DNA from 4 places in the Paenibacillus sp. J22FR83 genome. Region 2 is predicted to be linked to each of the others. Evidence: riboswitches for the same ligand, from Rfam matches in the RefSeq annotation. Region 2 holds a riboswitch; each other region holds the start of a gene.

Region 1 (7,224 bases), on a different contig from region 2:
CCGCTGCCGTAAGGGTTGCGGGTGAGCGCCGGTTTGCCGGTATAATAGTCGCCGTCAAACACGGCTAAGGTCTGTACGCTGTCATTCTCGGGGTGGAGAATATCGTTGAACAGCCGGGCAGGCGTACTGGCTTCGTCTCCGCCATCGATCCAGCGCATATGAGGTGTCGCTGCCTCATTCAATACGAGCGTAAAGTCTTCGACTGTTATGCCGCACAGTTCGGCGACGAGACCTGGGAATGGCGTCATTCGGCAATGACCGCGTTGGTCTTTATAACCGGAGCGAGCTCCGAAGATCAGCTTGCCTCCCCCTGCTGCATATTGCTTAAGCAGCTCCGCCGTTGCCTCCGACATGATGGCAGGATGAGGGTAGATAAGCACTTTGTAACGCGATAGGTCTGCCAAAGTAGTCTTCTCTTGCACATACAAATAGTTGTATGGAATATGGCTGAACTGCAGCGCTTTCCCCCAGCTATACTCGCTTTCTTTCGTCAGAGGACCGTGCCAAATGTCGAACTCCCCGTCCCATTCATTGTCATAATCGTGCAAAATGGCTACACCCGCTGTGAAACGGGACCCAGCAATGACCTCTCCGATTTTGCCCAATTCCCGGCTAATTGTTGTAGCTTCAGCCACTCTGCGGTTAGGACGGTTGTGATAATCGTTAATCCCATGCCAGTAAATTTCGGTGCCGAATGTTGCGGTTCGCCATCTAAAATACAAGACCATGTCCGCTCCATGAGCAACAGATTGATACGTCCATAATCGCATTTGGCCTGGCTTAGGTGAGGATTGTCCCATCCGGTTCGCCCATCCGCCAGGGCCTGACTGCTGCTCCATGATGCAGAAGGTAGGGGAGATGGAACGCACTTTGGTGAGCTGGTTGGAATAGCTGCGATCCAGAAGAGGATTCTCGCGATTGGCATCGTTCCAAATGGTTGAGAAGTTCGGATACGAGTCATAAGAATAGAAATCTAGCAACTCATCCGTCATAGCATGGTTATCCAAATGACCAAACATCCCATTCGTTGTAACCCACTGCTTGGGTGCCAGCTTTCGTAAGATGTCAGCCTGCACACGGGCAAAGGAGATCGTGTTATCCGAGATGAAACGTTTTTCATCCAGCGCTTGATGCGGATTTGCAGATTCGCTAGGCGCAGGGCGAGTCAAGTGCACTTGCTCCCAATTGGAGTAGCTCTGGTTCCAGAAGACAGTTCCCCAAGCCTGATTTAACGCGTCTAAGGAACCGTATTTCTCCTGCACCCATGCCCGAAAAGCTTTGTGGTCGGCCTCGGCGTAGAAGACGTTGACTTCGCAGTTAAGTTCATTGTCGATCTGCCAGCCAACTACGCCTGGGTAGTTCGCATAATGAGTGGCCATAGCCTTAGTTATTTTCGTACAATAGTCGCGGTAGATAGGGCTGCTGTAATTGTAGTGACGTCTCAGCCCGTGCTGATACTGCACACCCTCGAATGTGGCATTCAAGATTTCGGGATATTTAAAGGTCATCCAAGCGGGAGGCGTAGCCGTGGGAGTGCCAAGAATAACTTGTAGTCCATGTTCGTGAGCCAGATCGATCGCCCGATCGAACAGATCAAAGGCGAATACCCCTTCTTCGGGTTCAAAGAAATTCCATGCAAATTCACCCATCCGCACGATGGTAAAACCGATTTCTCGCATTCTCGTATAATCATCGGCCCACATAGCCTCTGGCCACTGCTCAGGGTAGTAGCATACGCCTAGATCAAATTTCTCGCCAGGAATCGTCTTTTCCATGACTTGTAACATCCCCATTCCTATAAGGTATACTAATTTCTTGTTATTGAAAATTCTTTATGTACTCATTATATTGCTTTGTAATATTATGTATATAACATCATTTTGCTCGAGATATCAGATTTTTGCGCATCGGAGGACACATGCGAATTCATTATGTATTACCAGAGCCGATGTATAAACACTATACGGTGTATCCGGATATGATCGGTCAATATGCAGAATTTCCAGAACATCAAGAGCGGAGGTCTAAGGGGCAGCTGCAACAAGCAAACTTGCATATTGTGTTAAGCGGTAAGGGATATGTCAAAGCGAACGGGAAGGAATTCGGCCTGGAAGCAGGGCAGGGCTTCTATTACGGAGCGGGCCTTGAGCAAGAGTATCGATCGGATCCGAATGATCCTTGGCAAGTTTTTTGGGTACACCTTGCGGGTGAGGGACTCGACAGACTGTTGAATGATCAAGGTACTTCAGCAGTGTGGTTGTTTACGTATAGCGATGCCTCCAAGCTGAAACAACTGACCGTGGGTTTATTGGAAGAGGCATCTCCCCATAATCGAAATGAGGTGCAATTGGCGGTAAAGCTCTATGAATTGATGGCTGAGCTTGCCTTGCGTGCGGAGACGCATGGTACGGTCACGATTCTAGATAAGCGTGCGCGGATGAGAGAGGTTGCTGAATATATTCGTACGCATTGCACGAAGCCACTAACCCTCCTGCAGATGGCCGAGCAGGCTGGCTTCAGTACGTATTATTTTAGTCGAATGTTTCATGAAGTGATGGGGCGGACTCCGATGGTGTGGCTGTTTGAATGCCGTCTTGTTGTAGCCAAACAACTGCTTATGTCTACCGAATGGACCATTAAGCAAGTGGCCGAGCATATCGGTTTTTCCCAGAGCAGCTATTTTATTGCTCGATTCCGGGAGCACACGGGGCTGACACCACAAGAGTATCGGCGGTTGTATCACACGTAATAACTAGCAAAATATAGGATAATCAACGTCACCATTAAATGTATGCGCTTTCATCGACTACCAAAGTCAAATCTGCATAAATTAAAGGTGAATCTAGGTTTTACATTCGGTTCAGATCGGCGTAAGATTCATTACGACAAGTTGATTTTCTGTAAAATTAAACCACTTAATTCCCAACTGGGAAACGGGGGAACCAACCGAAGCCGTATAAGCAACACATGGCTTCATGGGGTGAATCCTGATGCTCGCAAGCATTAGGTAGGACGCTCTCAAGTCCGAATCCGACAGCTAACCTCGTAGTGCATTGAGAGAGAACCGCACACTCGCCTTCTTATGTGAAGAAGCCCGAGCGTAGAGATTCTCTATGCTTAGGGCTTCTTTTTGTTTGCTTTTAACCTTACAAATTTGAGGGGGCCGTGCCATGCATGCAATTGAAATCACCAATTTGACCAAAACTTATGGGAATGCAAGAGGCATCACTGATGTTAGTTTTACCATCGAAGAAGGGGAGATCTTCGGTTTTATTGGACCGAATGGCGCGGGGAAATCGACCACAATTCGAACGCTGCTATCTCTGATTTTTCCAACTAGCGGCAGTGCCAAGATCTTCGGGAAGGACTGCATCCAGTTTGCGCCAGAAATTAAGAAGGAAATCGGCTACTTACCATCGGAAGTTTTTTATTATGACAACATGAAAGTAATTGACCTGCTTAAGTATTCGGCTAGCTTTTACAAGAAAGATTGCACCCAAAGAATTAAAGAGCTTGCCGAGATCATGCATCTGGACGTGACGAAGAAAATTGACGATCTATCTCTGGGAAATAAGAAGAAAGTGGGCATTGTTCAAGGGCTGCTGCACGACCCTAAGCTCATTATCCTGGATGAACCGACGAGCGGGCTGGATCCGCTTATGCAACAGAAGTTTTTCGAATTGCTCGAACAACAGAATAAAAGGGGAGCGACGATTCTTTTTTCCTCTCACATTTTGAGCGAAGTACAGCGGCTATGTGATCGTGTTGCGATCATTAAAGAAGGTAGAATCGTAACCGTTGAGAAGATTAGCACGTTAAAAGAAAACAATTTTAAGCGTTTTAAAATTGACACGGCGCAAGCGCTCGACCCCCATTTCTTCAGGATGCCCGGGGTCAACAACATTGAAGTCCAAGGTCAGACGACGAGCTTCTTATTCAAAGGCAATATTAATCAAGTCATGAGAAAAATAGCCGATATCGACATTGCGAATCTATGGATCGAAGAGCCTGATTTAGAGGAGATCTTTATGCATTACTATGAGAAGGAGGCTTAAAGGCATGAATATTTTCCTGCATGAATTGCGAGCTTATCGTAAATCCACGATCACGTGGACGTGCTCCTTACTTGCTGTTATCGTCTTATTCTTATCCCTTTTTCCTTCGGTTTCCAAAGATTTTGCACAGTTCTCTTCCGTCTTAGAAGGGTACCCAGAGGGGGTTAGGAAAGCGCTGGGTATTCAAATCGAAACGTTTGGCACCCTGCTTGGATTCTACATGTACATCTTTATGTACATTACGCTTTGCGGAGCTATTCAGGCCATGGTGTTGGGAGCGTCGATACTCTCCAAGGAGGTTCGTGAGAAAACAGCAGACTTTCTGCTTACGAAACCTGTAACGCGGACGAAAATAGTGACTTCCAAGCTATTAGCGGCTGTTGCTTCCTTAGCGATTACTTGTGTGGTTTATATCGGGGCAGCCTATATGATGGCGCTTCAAGTCAAGACGGTCGATTTTGATGGGAGCATCTTTCTACTGATTTCATGTACATTACTGTTTATCCAGCTGATGTTTCTAGCGATGGGATTCGTTGTTTCGGTTGTGTTTTCAAAAATAAAAGCTGTTTTATCCGTCAGTCTTGGTACGGTGTTTGCCTTTTTCGTAATCGGCATGATCGTTGCCGTAGATGGGGAGGGCGCTAAGCGGTATTTTTCCCCATTCAAATACTTCAGCGGGACGTACATGCTTACAAATGCAAGTTATGAAACGCCCTATGTCATTGCAGCTATCGCGATTATCGTTGTTTCGATTACGGTGAGCTACTTCATTTACACGAGAAAAGACGTTCATGCCGTATAAACGTAGGTGAGAGGAGGGAACGAGAAGTGAATATGTTCTGGAGAGAACTGAAAACGTATCGGAAATCAATGGTTTTCTGGAGTCTTGGGCTCATTTTTTTAGTCGCAAGTGGCATGAACAAGTACCAAGCAACGGCGACGAACGGACAGATTAATGATCTGATGGCAGAAATGCCGAAGTCCCTCCAAGTCATTATGGGCGGTGGCGCGTTAGATTTATCGAAAGCCAGCGGCTATTTCGGCATCCTAGTGCTATACTTCTTGTTGATGGCAACGATTCATGCGGCAATGCTTGGCGCCAATATTATTGCGAAGGAAGAGCGGGATAAGACGGCAGAGTTTCTATTCGTGAAGCCTTTGTCGAGGCACAGCATCGTCACGTGGAAGCTGCTAAGCGCTTTCGTGAACATCCTTATTTTTAACCTCGTGTCCTGGCTGTCGAGTATATGCATTGTTGGCGCTTATAGCAAAGGGGAGGCCGTTGGTGGAGATATTTCCATCGTCATGCTGGGGATGTTGATTGTGCAGATGCTCTTCCTGGTCATTGGCACATCTATTGCAGCCGTGTATCGAAACGCCAAAAGGGCAGCCTCACTCGCAACAGGCTTCATGCTCATTACCTTCATCCTGTCCATTGCCATTGACTTCAATAGTAAGCTGGCTTTCTTGAAATATGTAACGCCGTTTAAATTTTATGAGGCGAAGAATATCATGTATGGCGGCGGGTTTGATGCTGTCTATGTCATCATTTCGGCAGTTGTCATCGTCGGCCTGACCGTGGTCACGTATGCCGCTTTTGGCAAACGTGATTTGCATGTGTAGCGGGGCATCATGTGAAGTAGAAATAGCGTCAGTTAAGTAGCTAGCTTTCAATTAACTGTAAAACCTACAGTTAAATTCCCCATATCACCTGTGATTTTGCGATTAGATGGAAAAAGTACATCTAATCTGGGCGAGTTTGTCCGTTTAGTGGGTTTTCGCCGAAATTAGCTGTAGGAAATCCATCTATTGCTCGCAACTGTAGCAAATCGGCAAAATTAGCTACATAAAATCCATTTCATTTGTTGGGAGCGGCGGGGAAAGTAAGGCGGTATTGGTTTAAGAGGTAGTTGTAGTGGCAGTTGAATTCAGAAGTAGCCGCAGAAGTAGCAGCAGCAGTTGAAGTAGCCGCCGCGATATACACCTACAAAAAAACCAGCTAACAATCCTCATTTGGGATGCTAACTGGTTTTTCTTTTGTCACGCTTGGGCAGCTAGACTCATTTCTACGCACATAAGGATAAAAGCGCCAGCGCCGTGCAAATCGTTCTCGCTCGTAGGACGGGCGATATAGTGGGCGTAGTCGCCTATTCCTGTACCGATACAGATCTGGCCAATGATGACGTGACCATTCTCATCGAACTTCAGGGTATCAATGACCCCTTGGTATCCTTTCCACGCATAGGCCAAGTACTTAGGATCCAAATACCCGAAGCGCACGGCTTTGGCAATAGCGTGTACATACAGAGCTGTGCAGGAGTTTTCCAACCAATTGTCCGCCATGTCGCCTTTATCGACAACCTGATACCATAAGCCGGTAGCGGCATCTTGATAGGGAAGCAAGGCCAGAAGCAGGTCTTGAAGGATGCTCGTCAATTCGGCTTTGTCTTTGTGGTCCGCAGGAAGATATTCGAACATTTCCAGCAATGCCACTGGATACCAACCGATTGCGCGGCCCCAGAATTCCGGTGCCAAGCCTGTTACAGGGTCAGCCCAAGCAGCAGCTTTGGTTTCATCCCAACCGTGATACAGCAGGCCAGTGTTAGGGTCCTTGGTATGCTTCTCCATGAGGATCGCTTGATAAGTCATCATGTCGAAATAGTCGGCTTCGCCAAAGGTTTTACCGAACTGCGTAGCAATCGGCCCAGCCATATATAAGCCATCCAGCCACATTTGATTCGGGTAACGTTCCTTATGCCAGAAGCCACCAGATGGGTTCGTTTTCCATGCTTTTAAAAGGGGAACCAACGTATGCAAGGCTTTCTTATATCGTTCATCGCCAGTTTGCTCATACAGATTGAAGAGCAGCACGCCAGGCTGAATATCATCTAATTCTTCTGGGTTGTATTTCTTAATACTGCCATCAGGGAGAATCTGGCTATCTACCCATCGCTTGATATACGTATAGTATTTATCGTCGTTCGTTTCCCGCCAGCATTTCTCCATACCAGATAGAAAAACACCTTGATGATAGTGGAAACGATCTGGGGGAAGCTGTTCCGGTTCAAATTTGGCCATCAGTGCCTCACACGCAGCCTCCGCCCACTGAATAGGGGATTTTACATGATGGGTGGCAGTAGTGCTGTCTTGGATATTACGTTCAGAAGCT
Region 2 (7,224 bases):
GCAGTCGTTCAGGAAACGATTGGCGGAGCTCGAGGCATGATGACAGGTGTTATACTAGCTGGAGGGTTGAATCGCCGCATGGGGGGCAAACCTAAGGCACTTCTACCTGTGCAAGGCGAGGCGATTCTCTTAAGACAGCTGAAAGAAATGTCGCTTGGGTGCGAGCAAATCATCGTAGTGACCAATGATCGTGAACCCCTCCAGCCGATACTGGACGAGGTTAAGGGGATGAACGTGGAGTGTATGAGTGATCTATATATCCAAAAAGGTCCGTTAAGCGGTATTCACGCTGCCATGAAAATAGCAAGTGCGTCTCATGTCTGGGTAGTCGGCTGCGATATGCCATTCATTTCTGTAGATGTGGCCAAGGTGATGGCAGAACTGTGCCGTGAAGCCAATGTGGATGCAGTTATCCCCGAGATAGAGGGACGTCTTCAACCCCTTCATGGGATTTATGCAAGAGAGGTTGGGCCGGAGGCGGAGTTGCTGCTAGGGCAGCACAACTATCGATTGATGGGGCTGCTTGAGCATTTGGATTGGCAGACTGTCGATGAGGAGTATTTGGTTCAGCGTGGGCTGCGAACGAATTTTGCAACGAACATAAATACGCCAGAAGAGTATGAAATAATGTTAGATAATATAACATGATCATTCATTTCTATATTTAGGACACGATTAAATCTAGGATTTTGTCAGAAAATATGCCATAATGAACGGAGAGAGAAGGTGAACTCCTATGCCAAAACTGCTATTGGATCGTTTTGGTCGGATGCATGATTACCTGCGCATCTCAGTGACAGATCGTTGTAATTTGCGTTGTGTATATTGCATGCCGGAAGATGGAATGGAATTTGAACCGGATGAGAAGCTGTTAACTTTTGATGAAATTACCGAGATTGTTCGCATATTAGCCCGATTAGGCGTTCGCAAATTGCGATTAACTGGGGGCGAACCATTGGTTCGCAAAAACCTAGAGCAGTTGATCGGCAGATTATCGCAAATCCCCGGTATTGAAGATATTGCATTGACTACGAATGGCATTTACTTTGCATCACGGGCTGAGAAACTTCGTGCGGCAGGGCTAACTCGTGTAAATATTAGTTTGGATTCCTTGCGGGCAGATCGGTTCTCGCTAATTACCCGTGGCGGTGACATTCGCCGTGTACTAGCTTCCATTGAAGAAGCTTATCGTGTGGGGATAACGCCAATTAAGCTGAATGTGGTGCTGATGAAAGGCATTAATGATGACGAGATTGTTGATTTCTTACAAATGACGAGGGATCGACCGATTCAGGTTCGATTTATTGAATATATGCCAATTGGTCACCAAGACGAGGATTGGAAAAAGCGTTATTTATCCCTTACAACGGTTCTTGATCGCTGCAAGGAAATGGGTTGGGAAGCCACAGCCTCAGATGCCGTGTATGGCAACGGTCCCGCACAGAATTACCGCATTGAAGGTGCGTTAGGCTCGTTCGGCCTCATTCATCCGATTAGCGATCACTTCTGTGAAACCTGCAACAGGCTGCGTTTGACGGCAGATGGCAATATCAAACCGTGCTTATACTGGTCGGACGAATTCAATGTGCGCAAGTATATCGGGGATGATGCTGCGGTAGAAGATCTGTTCTTCCGAGCGTTGGATATTAAACCAGAGAATCACGAGATGGCTCAGGCTTTGATGAATGAAGAGCAGTCACATACACCAACGATTCGTCGGATGTCACAAATCGGCGGATAAGCTAAACGGGCATAGGGAGGCACGGGAAGCAAGTGAGCAGCGAAATGAAGCTTAGGTTTGGCCGTAAAGTGATCTCGGTGGATGAGGCACGTGCCGCCCTTTACGAATGCGTTAAACTCACGGAGACGGAGATAGTCCCACTTCCGATGTCTTTCGGCAGACTGCTAGCAAATGATATTTATGCGGATCATCCTGTGCCACATTTTCGCAGATCAGGGGTGGATGGGTATGCTGTTCGTTCCCAGGATATCGCTGCTGCGACGCCGGACAATCCAATTGTGTTAGATGTCATTGAGCGAATCCCAAGCGGAACTGTACCTAAGTGTACAGTTCAAGCTGGCATGGCTGCCCGTATCATGACAGGTGCACCGGTACCAGAGGGCGCGGACACGGTTGTCATGCTGGAGATGACAGATTGCCTTAGCCTACAGGATGAGTCATTGTTATCTTCAGATGATCAGGTTACCAAGGTGAAAATTAAGAAAGATGTACAAGCGGCAAGTAATATTACGCCGATTGCTGGTGAAATTTCTCATGGCGAGTTAGTTATTCCGCAGGGCACTCGGATTGGTCCAGGAGAAGCCGCTATATTAGCGACCTTCGGATTCTCTGGGGTGAAGGTGTTCCGAAGGCCACGAGTGGCTATTTTCTCAACAGGCTCGGAACTCTTGCAAGTCGAACAAGAGATGCAGCCAGGGAAAATACGTAATAGCAACAGTTACATGTTAGCGGCTCAAGTGGAAGCAAACGGGGGAGAGCCTCTCATTATGCCGGCACTCTCGGATGATCCCGAACAGGTGGAAGCCGCTCTTGAGGCTGTTCTGCCTGATGTCGATCTCATTCTGACTTCTGGCGGTGTCTCTGTTGGCGATTACGATGTACTTGTCGATGTATTCGGTCGATTCGATGGAAAGATCCTATTCAATAAAGTAGCCATGCGGCCAGGTACACCAACAAGCGCTGCTTTATGGAAAGGCAAGCTGCTTCTTGCGCTATCTGGTAATCCAGGTGCTTCGTTCGTAGGTTGTGAGCTATTTGCTAAGCCAATTATTAGGAAAATGTTAGGAAGCCATCGTCCCGAGGCCGAAGAGTTATCAGCCTTCTTGGATATTGCCTACGATAAACCTTCCGCTTATCCGCGTTACATACGGGGGACGACACGTGTTGAAGCTGGGTGCTTATGGGTAAGTCCAGCTGGTATTGATAAGTCGAGCATTATGGTATCCATCAAAGATGCGGACTGCTTGATTTGGCTGCCAGCCGGGGGGCAGGGTTATCTCCGTGGTGATAGCGTGAAAGTGTATGCAACGCGTTAACGTTAATGAACTTATTCTTATGTAAATTTTCGTATGGAAGCTATAAGTACTATTGTGAGTATGGCGCTAAAAAGTAACCGTCTATCAGGAGCGGGAGCTTTGGCGCTTTTTTTGTGAGTAGCTGCGCTTAAACTCCTGTGGCCGTTGCGCAGCGGGAAGGGGGCAAGTTAACGCCCATTTTGGGCGTTAACTTGGAGCCGTGGCTGGCACGCGGGAGTATAAGGCCCATAACGGGCCTTAAAGTGCTCTGGTGGCCGCCGGGCAGCGGGAAAGGGTCAAGTTAAGGCCCATTTTGGGCGTTAATTCGAAGCCGTGGCTGGCGCGCGGGAGTATAAGGCCCATAACGGGCCTTAAAGTGCTCTGGTGGCCGCCGGGCAGTGGGAAGGGGCAAGTTAACGCCCATTTTGGGCGTTAACTCGAAGCCGTCGCTGGCGCGCGGGAGTTTAAGGCCCAAAACGGGCCTTAAAGTGCTCTGGTGGCCGACGCCACTCAGATAGCACGCACGTGGGACAAACTAAAACCCGCCAATTAAATGGCGGGCTATTTGTATACAGCTAATTGAGTAGACCTTTTTAGTAGAAAGTAGCAAGAATGATGACCAACAGTACATAAAGAACAAGAACTAAACCTACGGAATTTCCGTATCCTGGCGTTCCACAACCAACTGCAGCTGACATAGTATCCCCTCCGGTTTTGAATGAAATGTGGGTTAAACACTATATATCATATGTAGGTGGGAACCCTGTTGATTGGACATATGCCCTTATTCGATGGAACATTCACCTACCAAAAAGAGCTGCCCTTATGAACTCACGGGGCAGCTCTTTTCATTCAATTAGTTCGGAATTTGGTATACTTTAATTTTCTGAATGCCAAAGCTTCGTAAGGAGCTCTTCGAGCCTGGGACGAAGATGTCCAGTCGATTTCCTTTAATCGCTCCGCCCGTATCGGTTGCATAAACGTACATTCCGCCTTTAGGAAGGCCGCTATATGAATAACCTTCAATGTAGAGCTTCGTGCCAAGTGGAATAACGGAAGGATCGACAGCGACTGTGCCGATAGCTAGGGGGTTGCCCATGTAATCAAGGGCACCGTAGCCGCCATTTTCAGAAGGATCTGCTGAGTAAGCTGTAGATTCAAATACTTGATAATCAGGTGCATGCTGCTCGCCATCTTTGCTTAAGATCGCCAGATTATTGCTTGCATCCCAATGCACAGGTATACCTGCGGTGGTGGATAGGAAGCGAAGCGGCACATAGACCCGTCCATTTTGATATTGGGAAGCTCCGTCTAAGACGATTGTTGCATCATCAACACTAGCTTCTTTTTGCCCTGATACTAAGGTAATCGTATGTTGGTCGTTAATAAGTGTTACCTTGATCTGATTGCCATTTTTCTGCCAATTCACCGTATATCCGAGCTTCTCCGTTACAAAACGAAGAGGAACTTGGGTCGTTTGGTTGCCATCCAGAAATGGCTGTGCATCAGGGAAATGGACCAGGTCATCATTGACTTGCACTTTCACTTCCATTTGAGCTGCTTGCGCAGGTGCAATAAATGGGGAAAGAAAGCCTCCTGCCAAGACTGTTAGTGAAACAGCAAGGCTAGTTAACCCTTTAGTAAGCTTATTCAATTGGTAATCCTCCTTCATGAGCCTTCGAGGTTAGTTGACGGGTTCGGGAAGAAGGTTCTCCCTAGTCTGCTCCAAGCTGAAGCAAATATTCACCCCAAGTATTTCGTCCCCCGTACTAATGCCTATAATTATGCACTAGACTCGGCTCCAAATATTTTAACATCACAGGTAGGCTCGGACAACGACCAAAATCTGGTTATGACTTTTTGCATACTGGACTTAGGTCTAGGTTCGAATACAGTCGGTAGTCGGTTTTAGAACGTCGGGAATTAAGCTACCATAAGAGTATGATGAAGCGTGAGGGGCGATTAAGCATGAATAATAAGAATCGGGAAATGGATCCTACAAATATATTTGACCGTATTGGCAAAATGGCTGAAACCGTCTGGAACGAGGCGGTCGGCAAGACGAACCCAGCCACTTATGGCGACAGCAGTGTGATAGCTCAGCTTGAGGAGCGCTACGAGGACGCGCTGCAGGCAACGATTGCGCTGCGCAGTCAGATTGAGCGTGCGGAAGAGATGGCGAAGCTGCGCGGCGAGCAGGCTGAGCTTGCGATGCGCGCTGGCGAGGAGGATCTCGCGCGGCTTGCACTGCAAGAGAAGCTCCGCGAGGAAGCCGCGAGCGAGCACTACCGCGCGCAGTACGCGAGCAGCCAGGACTTGTGCCTGGCGCTCTCAGAGGAACTGCGCGGGCTGCGTGCGGGGCACGCAGCGGAGGATGTGCAGCCGCGTGGCGGGCTGCACAGCAAAGAGGCTCGCGACACGTGGCGCGAGCTGGAAGTGACCGGCCGCGAGCTCGGCCGGGAGGCGTTGCAGGGGCTCCGCGTGGCGGGCCGCCTGTCGAAGGAAACGTTGAAGGAAGCCGGTGGCAACCTTCAACATGAACTGCGCGCGCTGCGAGGCAAGCTGCAGCACGAGTGGCAGCAGGAGCAGCGTTCTCGCGACGAGCGAGATCCGCGTCAGAGCAAATAGTCCTGGACGATGACCTCCACGTAAGCAAAGCCTTGTGCAATAAGGATTTGCATCTTGGAGGTCGTCCATTCTTATGGTATGCTAGGAATCGTATGAACGGAAGAGAAATGGCAGCCAGAGGAGGTGCATCGATGGGAGAGGAAACGAAAAATAACCGCAGCCGGAATACAGCGCTTTTGCTGATTGGAGCCGGTGTTTTTTTGCTTCTGGAACATACCATAGGCTTTTTTCCCGTTATCGCCGTAATCCTTATTCTGCTGGGCATTCATCGTGTTCGTTCACGCAAAGAGAATAAGGGTTATGTGTTGATGGGGATTGGTGCCATTATTTTATTCGGTGATCATCTCACCATTGTCATTTCGGTTGTGTTGATTTCATTGGGGCTATTTTTCATTCGATCCAAGCAGGTTCACAAAGATGATACCTATACCCAAAAGCAAAAGATTGTCGATAGTGTTCGCCTCGGCCGTGAGCCATGGATTCAACGGAATACGTCGACGTGGTACTTAGTGGGAGAAACGTACATGGATCTTTCTATGGCGATTCTCGAACAAAAAGAAACGACAGTTATCCTACAGGGGGTTGTAGGAGATATTGATATAAAGGTGCCTGACGATATCGGTGTTTCCGTTACTGCTTCCGTTATGTTAGGTCAGTTGCAAATTGCAGACGAAAAAGAGTCTGGTGTGATGAACAAAGTGGTTTGGCAATCGCACAATTATGAGCACTGCGACCATCGAGTGAAACTCATACTTTCTTTCATCGTAGGAGATATCAAGATCAAAGTATTGTAACTTCTTCTTTTAAATGGTCACATTCATGGGCTATATTTTTGGATAAACGAGACCGTCCTTAGAGGACGGTGTAGTCGTTTATTTCAAGGGGGTTCTTCACCAAGTGGACGGCTACAAACGTCGATTAACGAACATGATCTGGCGCAGCATGGGGGAAGCCATCCTTTTCAGCTTCGCTGTTTTCGGAGCTATGCTGTATTTTCTGAATTCACGACATCTGATTGAGCCCTTTACCAGCTGGCAACAGGGAGTCAAGTTCTCGTTCATGGCATTGTTAATTCTGGGGATCATTGGGGCGGTGTACGGTTACTGGAACAGCTCTAAGGTCACGCGCAGACTTGAGCCGATGATGGAGACGATGATTTTATTAGAAAAAGGGACATTTGCCCGAGAAGGTTTTCAAAACGGGGATGATGATGAGATTGGACGCTTAGGCGAACAACTCGGCCGCATTATGAAACGATGGGAAGAACAAGTGACCTCTCTCCAGCGGCTGTCGAATAGCAATGCTGAGCTTACCGAGAAGGCCAAGCTTTCCGCGGTTATTGAAGAGCGTCAGCGCTTGGCGCGCGAACTGCATGATGCAGTAAGTCAGCAATTGTTTGCTATATCGATGACAGCCACGGCTGTTGGACGGACACTGGATAAAGATTTTGAGAAAGCGAAGCGGCAGATTCACTTGATTGAAGAGATGGCATCTGTCGCTCAATCCGAAATGAGAGCTTTGCTGCTGCATTTGAGGCCGATCCATCTCGAAGGAAAAAGG
Region 3 (7,224 bases), on a different contig from region 2:
CGGCTCCTAGCTTTCATTTCACTTTATTTTTTATGATATAATTTCATTTTCCACATCAAATCGTCTTCAGATACATACGCGGCACCCGCATGAATTCTATAAATCTCCGTGCTTCCCTTATGATTAATCCCCTCTTGGGTCGTAAAGAAAAGTTCAATCCCCATTTCCTTCCCTACCTCAAGCACGGTGTCATTATAAGCCCCGAACGGAAACGCAAGCAGGCGATACTGAGGTCCAAGCTCTTCCCCGATCCGTTTCTCCGCCTTTAACAAATCCTGTTTAATTCTCGTACGATACTCCGCATCGGTTTCTAATCGCTGTTCCGCTTCTACATATATAGGGTTGGTAAGCATTGGCATTAATGTATTGGAAGATCCTGTTCCCGCTTTGACCTTGTCATGATGATCGTATGTATGAGAATAGAAACTCATTCCGTTCTCTTTCATTTCTCTCATCTGATCCCATGTAAGACGCGGCGACTTCGGATGATCGATGGAATCCACAACGATAAATTTGGTAGCATGAAAGCCTAAGCGAAGTAATTCGGGGTACGCCTGGGTATAAAATGATTCATATCCATCATCAAATGTAATTAAAACGGCATTTTGAGGAACCTGAGCCCCACTCTTTATAAAATGAAGAAAATGCTCCATGGAGATGACATTGTAACCTTCTTTTTTCAGTCTTTGCATGTGACTTATAAATCTTTTTGGAGAAATGGTGATGCCATTTTCTTTCTCATCAATGTGATGATAGGTCAGTACAATGACTTTGTCTGTGTAATAAACTTTTTGTTTACTATAATCTTCTTGATTAAAAGAGAGTGCATGTGCTTGATACTGCTGGGGTTGTTGTTGCGTTTCCAGTTCTAGCTGCTGTAGGGCTTGTTGGACTGGTTGAACTGGTGGGACTGCTGGTTGCACAGTTGACGGGTCATAAGAAGGTACCAGTTGTTCTTCGCTTATAAGCTTTTCTGGCAGTAGGGTCTGCTCTAAGGCCTTCGGCGATGCCCCAGCCCCAGGCAATACAACATAGAGGCATAATAAAACGATCGAAATGGACAGAGCGGCAAATCCCACACTCGTTGGATTCCCTAATTTCTGTATGTTCATGCTGGCAACAACCCCATAGATGAGAATGTAATAAATACGAAGATAGTAACATGAAAACGCTTTCTTGTAAACTTTTTATTACACGTTCTCCTCCTATTTCACTAGGCCGAATAACCCATCGTTCCGTAAAAATTGGCTAGCTCACATTCAAGGTTGCAGCTTACCTCAAGGCTGAGCAACTGAAGCCAGCTGCACAAATCGAAAGCCCGCCTTGCGCAGCTCGGGGATCGCTTTGATGACGCCTTCCGCGGTATCTTTCTCCGGATGGTTCATATGCGCGAGCACGATGGAGCCGCTTTGGGCCTTGATTAGCGCTTTATATACCTGCTCAGTATTGTACGTCGCTCCTGCATCCCCGAGGACGTTGTATCCCGCGATTTCGAAGCCTATATCATGAACGATAGACGTAGCGACTTCATCATAGAAGGCCGTGCCTGAGCGGAAAAATAAAGGACGTCTACCCGTCAGCTTCTCAATCCCATCCGCGTTGTCTTTTACTTCACGAATAACGTCAGTGACATTCTTCGTTCCAGCAATACCGTAAGCGGGCTTGCCCGTCACAGACAATGGGCGGTGCTCTGTTCCGTGGTTTTCAATCTCGAATAAGGGATTCGCAGCTAAAGTGGCAAAGATGTCAGGATTAGCCCCGATCCACCTTGCATTCATAAACAATGTCGCAGGAATGTTTTCCTTGATTAAATAGTCGATCAGCTTCTCGTCGTAACCGCTCCCCAATGTCCCCCCGCATGCATCGAAGGTCAAAGCAATGACTCGTTCCTTCGTGGCCAACTGGGTTAGCACACCAGGGACATGTTCGCCCCATTTGGTTGGTATGCTGGCAGCATAGCGGTTGATCAACTTCTTTTCCAAGGACGCAAATGTTGGGACTGATGTTGGATCTGGTGTCGGTGTCACTTCCGGTGTTGCTGCAACAACTGGTATTGGTGTCACCGTTGCCAAAGCCACTGGATCAGGAGCAGCGGTTGGTGTTGCTACAGCAGCCGATTCCCCACAACCTGTAAGCGCACTCATCACGCTCAAAAAGAAAAGGAGGCACATCGTGCGCCCCCTCATTTATGTTTGCGCCAGTCTAATTTACTTTTCTCCAACTGGTAGGCAAAATCGTTCTCAAGACGCTTCTCTTCCGCCTTGCGAGCCGCCTCTGCCTTCGCTCTCTCTGCTTCCTTCTTCGCTTGCTCTTCCGCTTTCATCGCGTCAGCCTGGGCTTTGAGTCCTTCCAGTATTTCTGGACGCAGCAGATCCTTCAGCGTTGCTGGTTTATCTTGCACGCTAGCCGCAGCTGGCGTCACTTTAGCTTTCTTTTTCACCATAATAAGGTCACCTCATCTACAAGTTCTCCCTATTATTGTACACCTCTATTGATGTAAATGATACGGTACTGTCGCTACAACGATATCCTTATCGGCTTGCAGCTTCGAACGAATGCGTGCCGCAGATTGATTATGGAGCAGACGGTGCCACCACTTCTTCGGCATGAATTGCGGGAGAATAACCATAATCGACTGTTTCTCTGACACATGCGTATCGATGCGTTCAATGAATTCAGCCAACGGCTTGAGAATCGTCCTGTATCGGGATTTGAACACAACAAGTCGCACGCCTGGATCCCAGATCTGCCACTTCTCCTGCATCGATTCTTCATCCTCATCCGAGAAGGAGACATAGAACGCGATAACATTAGGCGAAAGCGATTTGGCATAACTAAGGGAATGCTCTACCGCTTTGTGAATCCCAGCCACGGGAACGATAATAACAGGTTCTTTGGTACATACACGGTCTTGCGTGATATCAATACGCAGCTGTTTGGCCACGTCGTCGTAATGGTGACTAACCTTGGTAATGAGCCAGAGGAGGATCGGTGTAATGATAATAACAATCCAAGCACCCTCGCTAAATTTGGTAACGGAGAAAATGATTAGAACGGCAAGGGAGACGATGCCGCCCAAGCCATTAATGATCAGCTTCCCGATCCAACCCGATACGCGTTCTCTGAGCCATTTACGAACTAAACCTGTCTGAGCAAGTGTAAAAGATAGAAATACGCCAATCGCATAAAGCGGAATGAGTGCATCGGTTTTACCTTTAAAACCAATCAACAGCAAGCTGGCTAATACGCCTAGCGTAATAATGCCATAGTGGTACGAAAGCCGATCCCCACGGAAGGAAAACATGCGCGGGAAGTTTTTGTCCTGGGCCATGATCGACGCCAAGATCGGAAATCCATTGAAGCTTGTGTTCGCAGCAAGTACCAAGATAAGCATCGTCGCGATTTGCGTCGCATAGTACATGGCGCCTCGGCCGAAGGCTTGCTCCGTCACCATCGATAGAACCGATGTATGGCCGTTATGATCCGGTGCCACGCCATACCCTAAGGCAATCAGGGTTACCCCACCGAAGACGATGGCCAATAGTCCGCCTAGAGAGAGTAGTGTGCGTTTGGCATTTTTGACAGATGGCGTCCGAAAATGTGGTACGGCATCGGAGATCGCTTCGATCCCCGTTACAGCTGAACAACCGGACGAGAACGCCTTGAGAAGGACGAATAGCGTTAATGAGTTCGTCGCTGCGCTTGGAGCGAATTCGATCGCATGTGTATTCATGGATCCTGTTAGCAGATCGAAAACACCCTTACCTACTAACAATAGGATACACAGAATGAAAAAGTACGTTGGAATTGCGAATACCGTTCCCGATTCGGAAGTTCCTCGCAAATTCAGCCAGACCATGATCCACACCAGCAAGATGGTAAGCGGAACGATATAGGGTACGGCTGATGGAAAAGCGGACGTAATCGCTTGAACACCAGCCGAAATCGAAACCGCCACGGTTAAGGTATAATCGATTAGCAGAGACACACCTGTGAGACGTCCCCACACCATACCTAAATTCTCTTTGGTAACCATATAGGCGCCGCCACCCATCGGGTACGCTTCGATCACTTGCCTGTAGCTGAGCACGAGCAATAGAATCAAAGCAATGATCGATACCGCAATCGGCAACGAGAAGGCAAAAGCAGCAACCCCTACGGTCGCAAGCTCTAACAGAATCTGCTCTGTCCCATACGATACGGATGATAAGGCATCGGACGACAAGATAGGGAGAGCTTTCCAGACAGGCATTTTCTCCGACTCAATCTCACTCGACTTTAGTGGCTTACCAAACATAATTTTTTTCAATGAATCACTCGTCATTTCGCAATTGCTCCTCCAAATTAAATCGAATCGTACGCATCACACACAATAAACGGCCACACCTTCATCCAAAGAAGGGAGCGTTTTGCGAGATATATAGCCAAATTAATGTGTGACATCTATATAAAAATGCTATACTCCTGAAAATGGACGCAAAAAAACACAAGGATAGACCTTGTGTTTTGAACACATGTTCTCCTTTCTCACGATCGCTTACGAGGTTAGCTGTCGGGTTCGGGCCGCGAGAAATCTGCCCTAAAAGGTACCAGGTATCAGCACCGTTACTCACCCCATGTTACTTTTGGTTCCCCCGCTTTTCTTCACAGAAAATTAAGCGAAATATTCAACTGTTCTAGTACGTGTTGAATACTACTCTCTTCTACTCACATAGTAAAGGATGGAAAAAACGTAAAAAGCCGTCTTCCGCCTCACGTTTCCATCAATAATTCGCTTACAATCCCCCCAATCGTTGATTATCTTCCATTCTCTTAGCCAATCGGGGTATTTTAAATAAAGGGCACGGTTGCAATTCACAAACTTAACCTTCCATGTAAGCAATGCGGTGGATCAAAGGGATTTTTCCTTTAGGGCACTACCTCGGTGATGTGTTCACCTAGCAAGGTGACGGTCGTATAGGTGGAAAAATACAAGTTGATTGAAATACATACAGGAAAATGCATAAATATTCAACTTTTCAAATAGTTACTACGGTCAATTCATTGACACATGCTACCTGCCATGCTAAACTGTCACAAATAAATTTATAGTTTAAGATCGGATGGTGTACCATGTCAAATCCTAGGACTACCTCACATCAGGAAACAGCGCCAACGCCAACTGAGACGCCGGGTCGCTTACGTGAAACGCCGGTCTCTTGGTTACTCTGTTTCACTATTGTGCTTGTCATCATGAACACGATGATGTTCAATCTGGCACTGCCCAAAATTTCCGCGCAATTCGAGCTTAGCCCCTCAACGGCGTCGTGGATTGTTACGGGATATTCTATTATTTTCGCCATAGCATCGATTACCTACAGCCGCTTATCCGACTTCGTGCCTATTCGCAGGCTCTACGTCATTGCCCTGCTCTCGCTAGGTGGTGCCTCTATTCTAGGGCTGTTCACGGACAGCTTCGGACTGTTGCTGCTGACAAGGCTTATTCAAGCCTCCGGCGCTGGGGCGATTCCATCGCTCGGTATCGTTCTCGTCACCCGCTACATTCCGTTGTCTCGCAGGGGCAGAGCGATGTCGCTCATCCTATCTGCAGCCTCACTCGGCTTAGGACTCGGTCCCGTCGCGGGAGGTTCCATCGTTCAGTATTTGGGCTGGCATTTCCTATTCGTCATTACAGGGGTCACCCTGCTGCTTATACCTATCTTTCTCGCTTTGCTGCCAAAGGAAAAACCAGAGAGCGGCTCGTTCGATTTCATCGGTGCCCTGCTCCTGGGGATTGGGACGACGGGGCTGCTGCTCTTCCTAACTTCCAAAAGCATCGTTGCCCTCATAGCGGGCGTACTTGCGATTGCCTTATTCACGCTGCGCATTCGCCGCGCCTCACAACCGTTCGTGCTGCCAGCCCTATTCGGCGATCGAACTTATATGTCGCTTAGCGCAATCGGCGTGACATCCTACATGATCAGCTTCGGCTTCTTATTCCTTGCGCCGCAGATGCTTGCACGGGTATTTGGCTTAGCTCCACTTACTTCGGGACTGTTGCTCTTCCCCGGTGCACTCTTGGCGATGCTGGTGTCGAATCGTGTCGGACGCATCATAGACCGCTACGGGAACACAGCACTACTTCGTTACGTCCCATGGTTGATGCTGCTTTCTACCGTACTTTTGGCCCTGACAGCTAGCTATTCCTCTTACTGGATTGCTGCGCTTTACATCTTGGTTAGCATTAGCTTCACAACGCTTTCTAGCGCTGTATCCAATGAGCTCTCCCGGCAATTGACTACAGATCGCATCGGCTCCGGCATGGGCTTGTTCCAATTGTTGCAGTTTTTCAGCGGCGCTTTCGCCGTGGCGCTCTCGGGGAGTGCACTCGTTTGGCAGAAATCGTTGCCGCTCACACGTGCTTTCGATAACCTCATCTGGGGGATGGCGGTCATTGCGTTCCTAACCATTGCCAGTTCCATCCTATACAGGAATTATGCAAAAAAGCAGCTCTCGGATCGCTCCGCGGCGGAGAAGGTAGAAAGCTCAGCTATGCCTAAGACTGCAACAGAATAAGTACCGTCAGATAAAGCCCAAGTCCAAATTAAGGTGATGATATCATCTTAATTAAGGCTTGGGCTTATTCTTACTTAGAATAAAGTGATGGCATAACGTTAAAGTGTCTAAATACACAGAAAATTTCGACTTTGGAGCTAATAGCGCTATACTATAACGTTATCCGACGTCGTTGCTCACACTTATCACAAGAAGAGGCTGTCCCTCCTATGACATCGGGGACAGCCTCTTCTTGTGTTATATTTTCATCCCATCCCATGCCACCGTAATCGGGCATGGGAATTGTTGTTCCTGAAACCAGCCTACTAAATCCCCATGTGTCGAGGTAAAATGGTTAATATGCGTAAGATAAATGCGTGAGTTGGCATGCAAAGTCCCTTGCTCTAACAGCTTGCGGAACAGCTCCATGCAGCTAAAGGCGTCCAAATGGCCATTTGGATGAAGACCACGCCCGGTGGTCAGCCCAAAGGTGCATTCACTAATCAACACATCAAGGGAAGCATTCTCCAGCTCCTTGAACGCATCTGGCAAGTACCAGCCAGTATCCACGCCGTAAAATAGCTTACGGCCATCCGGTTGGTGGATGAGATAGTTCGCACAATTCTCCCCCATATTGCCTTTGTGATTCCCACGCAGTGGCGTTACTTCGATGCCGCCAATCGTAACGGT
Region 4 (7,224 bases), on a different contig from region 2:
CACAGGCATATACAGCCGTCCCAGATAAGCCGTAAACGCGACGATCGAGCCTAATGTCATATCACCCTGAATGACGGAATAGCCGCCATAAATATAAATAATTGCCGTGCCTAACGGCCCCAATGTGCTCGTTGCCATTCCGAACCAACGGCCAACCAGATTGAGCCGCAGCTCAAGATCCATCACCTTTTGGTTCATCGTTGTGAATTCTTGCTCTTGTTGCTTCTCTCTGCCAAAAATCCGCGTCAACAAAGCCCCCGATATCCCGAAATTTTCATTCAGCTGCGAGGTAATGTCGGAGCGCACCTTTTGCGTTTCAATCCGTAGATCCTTCCGCACCTTGGATACCTTTTTCACAGGCAAAACGAAAAGTGGAAGGATAAGCACCGAAATAATCGCCAACTTCCAATCTAATGCAAACAATATCCCTATAGTTGTCAAAACAACGACGATCTGCGTGATCGAAGATACGACTATTGACGTAACCACACTCTGTACAGACTGTACATCACCTGTGATTCGCTGAACGATTTCGCCAGAGCGCGCGTCCGTGAAGAACGACATCGATTGCCGTTGCAAATTATGAAACAGCGACTGTCCCAAATCCCGGATAACCCCTTGGGTTACTTTGGTATTGAGATGGTTTTGCCATACGCCCACTACGCCGCTTAAGACGGGCAGCACGATTAACAGCATCGCCATCACAGACAAGAGCTGAACACGTCCCTGCGGGATGGCCGTATCAATAATTTCCTTCATAACTAGAGGTGGGATCAACCCCATCACTGCCGCAAGCAGTGCCAAGCCGATAATGACCAAGAGCTGTCCCCAATATCTTTTGAACAATAACAAAATCCTTCGTATCGATACATCCTTCAACTTGGCCTTTGGACGATTCCGGTCGGAAAGCCGCCCCATTCCGCCTGGCCCACCTGATCCACCTGGTCCGATCACTCACCCATCACTCCGATCTTTCTCCTCTTTGCTGCCCCTCGCTACAAAGGAATTGCATGCACAATTGCACAGGTTACTTCTTCAGCCATCTGCATAACACGATATAACGAAGTCGTTTGCAGAACGTTATACTGCCTAGGTCCATCCACATTGACGATCGCTGCAATCGTATAATCACCAATGGGAGGTAAATTTTTCCCAACTGATTGGCCTGGAGCCAAAGGCTGGTTCGACAATTGGTACAAACCCACACTCAATTTCCGTCCCAAACAAGCATCGATCGCAATAACAACAACATTCGGTGGAATTTCCTGCAAACGTATGGCCAAATTCGTAGCATCACACGGTGCTGCCAACGTACCAATGACGTATGGATAGCCTAGCTCCACGAGCTTGCTTCCTACAAGTGGACCCAGCGAATCGCCTGTTGAGCGATCTGTCCCTATACATACAAAAGCAAGCCGACTAGGCTCCAGTCCATCGCTTAAAGCAATCATGCGTAGAAGCTGTCCTAACTGCTCGCCATCTACTTTTTTCCAAAACTGCTCCTGCAGCTCCATCGGTTCTCTATCCATCTTTGCCTCCCTTTCAGGCATATACACCTAACCTTCCACCTGATCCATCGTAGTTCCATTCTTTCATATGGAGGTAGGTTGTGTCCACTTGCCTAGCTCTTTCGCATACACCAAATAAGCGTTACTCGACAACCGAGCAAAGCCTATTCATGCCGCTTATAGATCTGACGATACAACTTTCTTAATGTACGCGATTCATCCGAACAATGCGATAATAGAGCTGACCACTGACTTCTTGCTCCACTTCTAGATAGCCTTCAGAGTGAACATAATCTCCTAACATAAACGTAGAAGCATCGGCCGAATCGGCATGTGTAAGAAAGAGCAGCGCCACCTTATCATCTCCAACTACGAATCCAACCTGTTCCTTCACCTTGAATTTTTCAAGAATTTTGCCATGATGCGACCTTACGATATGATGAAACCGCCAAGTACCTTCTTCTTGTATGATAAAATAGAGCACTCGATTGCGATGCGCATTACTGAACTCCCGCGTCACACCAATCATGCATACCTTCTCACCAACGCGTAAATATTCATCAATGACATAGGTTTTCAGTCGTAACCGATTCACATTCTTGCTCTGAATATAACTTTCCATCTCATCGATGGAGCGTTGATCCCTCGGATCTTGCCTCGTTGCATAAAATACTTCTTTAATAAAAGTATCCGTTTGGAATTGTCTTGCCCCTTTGAAATGGTTATATGTATGAAAAAATTGCTTAATTACAACCCGAATGTCTTCCGGTATGGCAGGACCTGTTTCCACGTTGTACATGCGATCTGTTCGGACCGACAATTTTATTTTATGAAACCAGCTTTTCCAGACACTAACTTGCATGTCGCACGCGTCACCTACCTTCTTCCAATCATTGTTCCATTATAGGCTATAATCCTCAAAAATTCGATAAAAATCGCACAAATCCGCGCAAAAAAAAGAGCATACGCCGCTTTGCTCTCCATTTAGAAAGACTTAGCGAACGTACGCTCTCATACAACTTGCTTGCATTTAATTTGTAACAACCTATAATACGCGCTTGGCACCTACATATCTGGAGCCCCAATAGGAGCTAGCGAGACTATCAACCGTTACACCAACGGACGTTGTCGAGGAAATAAATTGATTGTTTCCAATGTAAATGCCCACATGATTGACGATTCCTGAAGCAAAGAAGACAAGGTCTCCCTCTTTCAAATCCGTCACTCTCGCCCCCGCTTGATCGTACATTTGCACGGAGGTGCGCGGCAACTCGATGCCTTTGGCCTCGTAGATATAACGAACGAATCCAGAGCAATCGAAGCCCTTAGGCGTTGTTCCTCCCCACCTGTAAGGCGTCCCTTTGAAAGTCGTTGCAGCCTGAATAATTTGAGCTGAAATGGACGGCTGAACGACCTTGGCCGCTGGGGCCGCTAAGGCTACTGGCGGGGGTGCTATCCAAGCTGGTTTGTGAGGCTTGCCATCCTCTTCCACGATCGCGATTTTATTCGCATCGTTCCACGAGATCTCAGATCCGAACGTCTCTGTCACGAAGCGTAGAGGAACATAGGTACTACCCTTAACTAGCGTTGGACTACTCTCTAATGCGACTAACTTACTGTTCACGATCGCTTGCTCATCGTCTGTCGTGAGTTGAATCGCCTGTTGCTTGTTCATCAGCGTGACAACGACTTCATCGCCTTGCTTCGCCCATCCCACTTGATAACCTAGTTTCTCCGACAACACGCGCAGCGGCACCTGAAGCTTACCATCCGTATCAATAAACGGTTGATCTTCCGGGAACTTCACCAGGTCATCATTGACCTGAACCTTTACCGAAGAGGTGTCGGGACCAGCGGCATGTGCAGATGGAGCGGCAAATAGGGAAATAGCTGCGCCTAGAAGAGCGCATGAACAAATAAAGCTTTTGGTGAAAAGTTTCAAAACGTTTGTGCCTCCTTGAAGCCTCCGAGGTTAGTTGACGGGTTCGGGAAGAGGTTTTCCCTAGTGCGCCCCATTAGCCTAAGCTAACTGAGCATTCATTCACCCCAAGTAAAGAAGTCCCCCGTACCAGAGCTATCGCTGCTCTGAGATTCGGCATTTTTTGTCTATGTTAGACTAGCATAGTTCGTTTTAGCCTGACAACTTTTGCGAGATGGTAAGTGTTTCCTCTTCTATGTAAAAGCATACGAAAACAGCCACTCTTCTCAGAGCGGCTGCCGATATACCTCAGTAAACAGGATCTGTTTACAGGGATTAAACTCATTTTCCGTCATCGGACTAGGATAACTCATAATGTTGAGTGGCAATTTCAGTTGCCCTTCTCGGAGAGGAGGCTGAGCATAGGGGAATAGGTTCAAATGGAACCCGGAGCGCTTATAGAATTCAATTCTCCGCGCAGCATCTGAGGTAGCAGGAGGCTCTACTTCAAGTACGATGGGTGTACTTGCGCTACTCATATACGTCGTCAGCATTCGCTTGCCAATCCCACCACCTCTGATGGCACCATTGACAGCAATGTGTTCCACAAATCGAAACGTGCTAAAGTTCCAACTCGCCAGGAAGCCGAGCAATTGCCCCTGATCATCTCGCTCGATATCTAATCTATAGTTAGGATGCGCTAGTAGTGCCCGCTGACCCTCATATGTCCTTATTTCCGTATCTGGAAATGCGGCTTCCATTAGTTCGAATACCTCCTCAAAGGAATCCTCTTTGACCTTCATCCGTCAACACCTCCCTTCACGTTAGCTATAGGTTATCTTATCCAACTGTGCTGCTTCTTACTTTGTACGGAAATGATCGATCACCTCAACGCTCCGCACACACAAAGACCCCACCTTTGCGGATCCATGAGATCTCGGTAAAGGTAGGGTCTAGCACACTTTAAATGACACTTGTTTCTGTCCTTACCATTTTGAGAAAAAGTCGTGCGCTGCTGCATGGGAACCAGGAGGTGTTGCATGCCCCATGAAGGGATACACTGCTATAGATTTATTTGCGGATTCAATTCGGTTATATGCAGCGAATATCGCTTCTGGTAAGCAACACGTATCCTTCAGCCCTACTGTAACATGAACAGGCTGCCCAATACGATCACCTAGATTCATGATATCAAAATAAGAAACCGTTCGCAGTACATGAGGCAGATACTCTGGGAAACGGGTAACGAAATCCGCTGCCTCACTAAGGGAACTAACCGAATTCAAAAGACCTAGATCCATGTGACATTGATTCGGAACATGCGCAATTGTTGCCCGAATGCGCTTCTCAAGCGCGGTTACGAGTAGCGCCAGCCCGCCGCCTTGGCTTCCACCGTACACGAATACCCGCTCACTGTCGATCTCTGACTGCTCTAACGCGCATTGCACAGCACGTAAGGAATCGATCGCAACCGCGCGATAATAGCTCGTCTCGGGGTCGAGAATCCCCTGTGTAATCCATCCTCTCGTCATACCGGTCTCCTGTGGCAGCAGGTTACCGCTATCGCCGCCTTGCCCGCGTACATCAACCGCAAGTACCGCGTATCCCATAAGCAGCCAAGCTGCATGATCCTCGGGTCTTCCCTTGGAACCCGTATAGCCTGGGAATGTAACAATGCACGGTACCTTTTTCGAGTTACTCTCTGCATTAGGCAGCAACAACCAAGCATGGATCGGTGTTTCCGCTGCTCCTTGCAAGACAATCTTATTGACTTCCGCTTGTACAAAAGATGAAGCTACCTTCTCTCTTGTATACGATGCTCCTTGCGTAGCTTCTGCATATGTGCGCTCCCAGAATGCAGCCAGATCAGCCGTCGCCGTTAACTCCGCATGATAATTATGTAATCCCTGAATACGATTTTCAATAGCGTTCATTTCGGTTAGTCCCCCATTGCATGTTTTTCCCATTTTAACCTAGATACACGAGGATGACTATTGGAAAATTTGAAGATACGATAGAACGTCGATACTCTGCATCAATGGTTCTGTCTTTCTTTTGCGAACTCCCGATTCGTGGTTAGATGTATAAACTACAGCTATTTTACTCGAATCTGACGTATTTTCGTGTTTAGATGGAAAAAGTACATTTAATTCCTATGTAATTTGAAGAATCGAGCAAATCGAAGGAATATAACTACAGGAAATACAGTTAATCTTTCAAGTTCACGAAATGCGCTTCAAATAGATGGAGAAAATCCAGTTAAATTACCAGCAGTAGGTTTATTGCTCATTGAAAGAAAAAGACCACCCGAAGGTGGTCTCATTCTTGTGTAAGCGGGCGGCGGGAATCGAACCCGCGCGATCAGCTTGGAAGGCTGAAGTTCTACCATTAAACTACGCCCGCATATAAGAAAAACTAAAATGGTCGGGACGACACGATTTGAACATGCGACCCCCTGCTCCCAAAGCAGGTGCTCTACCAAGCTGAGCTACGTCCCGTGGTGTAGATAAAGTGTAAATGGCGCGCCCTGAGAGATTCGAACTCCCGACCTTTTGATTCGTAGTCAAATACTCTATCCAGCTGAGCTAAGGGCGCATAAAACTTTGGAGCGGAAGACGGGGATCGAACCCGCGACCCTCGCCTTGGCAAGGCGATGCTCTACCGCTGAGCCACTTCCGCACGGTACATTTCTCATTCGCTCATCAAGTGATTCTCTGAGGCGACAAGGAATAATATATCAGGTATTCAAAACAAATGCAACTTTTTTTTGTATTTTTTTATTATTTGATGAAAACGCCCCCAAATGGCAGAACTTCCCGCGCTATGCGGCGCAGTAAGCCATCCGATTTCATATGCTCATCCAGTTTGGGATCGGGCTTACAAGGCTGCATGAGTACATGACCATGCCCTGTGATTTCCCAGTGATAATTCATATGCTGGCTTGCCAGTGTGTTGCCGTATACACAGAGGCGCAGCTTAGCCTGTCGCGGATAGGCAACAAGACAACTAACGTCCACGTACAGAGGTTCGACAGCATCCAAAGCCATGTGATGGATTGGCCCAGCTGTTAGCAAACCTAGATTGCCGGGGCCATGGAACTGCATTTTAACTAAATCTTGTGTAATCAACGTATTCTTCACACTCTGTAGATGCGTTGTAAACGTCACACCTTCCGTATAGAACAGCACATGACGAAATTCAAACAATAGATCGTCTTCGGCTTCCAAGGGCACGACAGCCAAACTGTACGCTTCTGGCAACCCCATTAATACACGACCGGGACCAAGAATGCGTGATTGAATCAGCCGCTTCTTCCTGTACATGCTAGGAAGCTTCATCAGTGCATCTTCACGCTGCTCAGGCCTTCCCTGAAACGCAACAATTTGGTTGGGATGCAGCACATGCACAGCTTCTCCCTTTAGAAGCTGCAGCGTCGCCATCCTGGCTTGTGAGCTTGCATTTTCATAGATAATCTCCAAACCACACAACCTCCCCGCCACTCGCTGCTAGCGCATCCCACGCTTCCTTCTCTGCCATACGAAGAAACGAAACACACGCCCCAGCAAGAAATAACCTATAACTAATGCTGCTGTCGTAATGACCATGTAGGTAATCTTGCGATTTCGTTTATCTTTGTCTAACGCCACTTGTTCCATGGCCTTCAAACGTTCCTGCAATTGTTCGTTATCCTTCTTCAGTGCCTCGTTCTGACTGAGGATACGATCCTGAATTTCCTGTGACTGTTTGACCGCCTCCGATAACTTATCCTTCTGCTCTTCTAATTGCTGCTTCGTCGCT

What was found. Region 2 has a riboswitch for cyclic di-AMP ahead of AC58PV_RS22710 (stalk domain-containing protein). Riboswitches for the same ligand answer to the same signal wherever they lie in the genome.
Region 1: linked by a shared signal. The riboswitch ahead of AC58PV_RS12910 (ABC transporter ATP-binding protein) and the one ahead of AC58PV_RS22710 (stalk domain-containing protein) in region 2 are both predicted to bind cyclic di-AMP.
Region 3: linked by a shared signal. The riboswitch ahead of AC58PV_RS05660 (APC family permease) and the one ahead of AC58PV_RS22710 (stalk domain-containing protein) in region 2 are both predicted to bind cyclic di-AMP.
Region 4: linked by a shared signal. The riboswitch ahead of AC58PV_RS35160 (C40 family peptidase) and the one ahead of AC58PV_RS22710 (stalk domain-containing protein) in region 2 are both predicted to bind cyclic di-AMP.

What each region holds. Positions count from the first base shown of each region.
Region 1 is NZ_JCAUAM010000006.1:168,298-175,521, reverse strand. Features, by position in the region: gene AC58PV_RS12920 (beta-galactosidase) at 1-1,775, opposite strand, end outside; gene AC58PV_RS12915 (AraC family transcriptional regulator) at 1,919-2,749, shown strand; cyclic di-AMP (ydaO/yuaA leader) riboswitch at 2,903-3,067, shown strand; gene AC58PV_RS12910 (ABC transporter ATP-binding protein) at 3,171-4,055, shown strand; gene AC58PV_RS12905 (ABC transporter permease subunit) at 4,060-4,857, shown strand; gene AC58PV_RS12900 (ABC transporter permease subunit) at 4,890-5,678, shown strand; gene AC58PV_RS12895 (glycoside hydrolase family 88/105 protein) at 6,096-7,224, opposite strand, start outside.
Region 2 is NZ_JCAUAM010000012.1:295,387-302,610, reverse strand. Features, by position in the region: gene AC58PV_RS22735 (MOSC domain-containing protein) at 1-40, shown strand, start outside; gene mobA (molybdenum cofactor guanylyltransferase) at 37-648, shown strand; gene moaA (GTP 3',8-cyclase MoaA) at 737-1,741, shown strand; gene AC58PV_RS22720 (molybdopterin molybdotransferase MoeA) at 1,774-3,057, shown strand; gene AC58PV_RS22715 (YjcZ family sporulation protein) at 3,630-3,734, opposite strand; gene AC58PV_RS22710 (stalk domain-containing protein) at 3,893-4,690, opposite strand; cyclic di-AMP (ydaO/yuaA leader) riboswitch at 4,695-4,847, opposite strand; gene AC58PV_RS22705 (PspA/IM30 family protein) at 5,005-5,664, shown strand; gene liaF (cell wall-active antibiotics response protein LiaF) at 5,796-6,458, shown strand; gene AC58PV_RS22695 (sensor histidine kinase) at 6,562-7,224, shown strand, end outside.
Region 3 is NZ_JCAUAM010000002.1:494,817-502,040, forward strand. Features, by position in the region: gene AC58PV_RS05645 (polysaccharide deacetylase family protein) at 24-1,112, opposite strand; gene AC58PV_RS05650 (polysaccharide deacetylase family protein) at 1,278-2,171, opposite strand; gene AC58PV_RS05655 (YqkE family protein) at 2,183-2,443, opposite strand; gene AC58PV_RS05660 (APC family permease) at 2,489-4,324, opposite strand; cyclic di-AMP (ydaO/yuaA leader) riboswitch at 4,520-4,671, opposite strand; gene AC58PV_RS05665 (MFS transporter) at 5,113-6,555, shown strand; gene AC58PV_RS05670 (MBL fold metallo-hydrolase) at 6,793-7,224, opposite strand, start outside.
Region 4 is NZ_JCAUAM010000041.1:1,624-8,847, forward strand. Features, by position in the region: gene AC58PV_RS35145 (ABC transporter ATP-binding protein) at 1-918, opposite strand, end outside; gene yyaC (spore protease YyaC) at 996-1,529, opposite strand; gene AC58PV_RS35155 (hypothetical protein) at 1,711-2,370, opposite strand; gene AC58PV_RS35160 (C40 family peptidase) at 2,554-3,450, opposite strand; cyclic di-AMP (ydaO/yuaA leader) riboswitch at 3,455-3,616, opposite strand; gene AC58PV_RS35165 (GNAT family N-acetyltransferase) at 3,714-4,229, opposite strand; gene AC58PV_RS35170 (acetylxylan esterase) at 4,413-5,360, opposite strand; tRNA gene AC58PV_RS35175 (tRNA-Gly) at 5,759-5,829, opposite strand; tRNA gene AC58PV_RS35180 (tRNA-Pro) at 5,848-5,924, opposite strand; tRNA gene AC58PV_RS35185 (tRNA-Arg) at 5,945-6,021, opposite strand; tRNA gene AC58PV_RS35190 (tRNA-Gly) at 6,031-6,105, opposite strand; gene AC58PV_RS35195 (AIM24 family protein) at 6,207-6,905, opposite strand; gene AC58PV_RS35200 (SH3 domain-containing protein) at 6,933-7,224, opposite strand, start outside.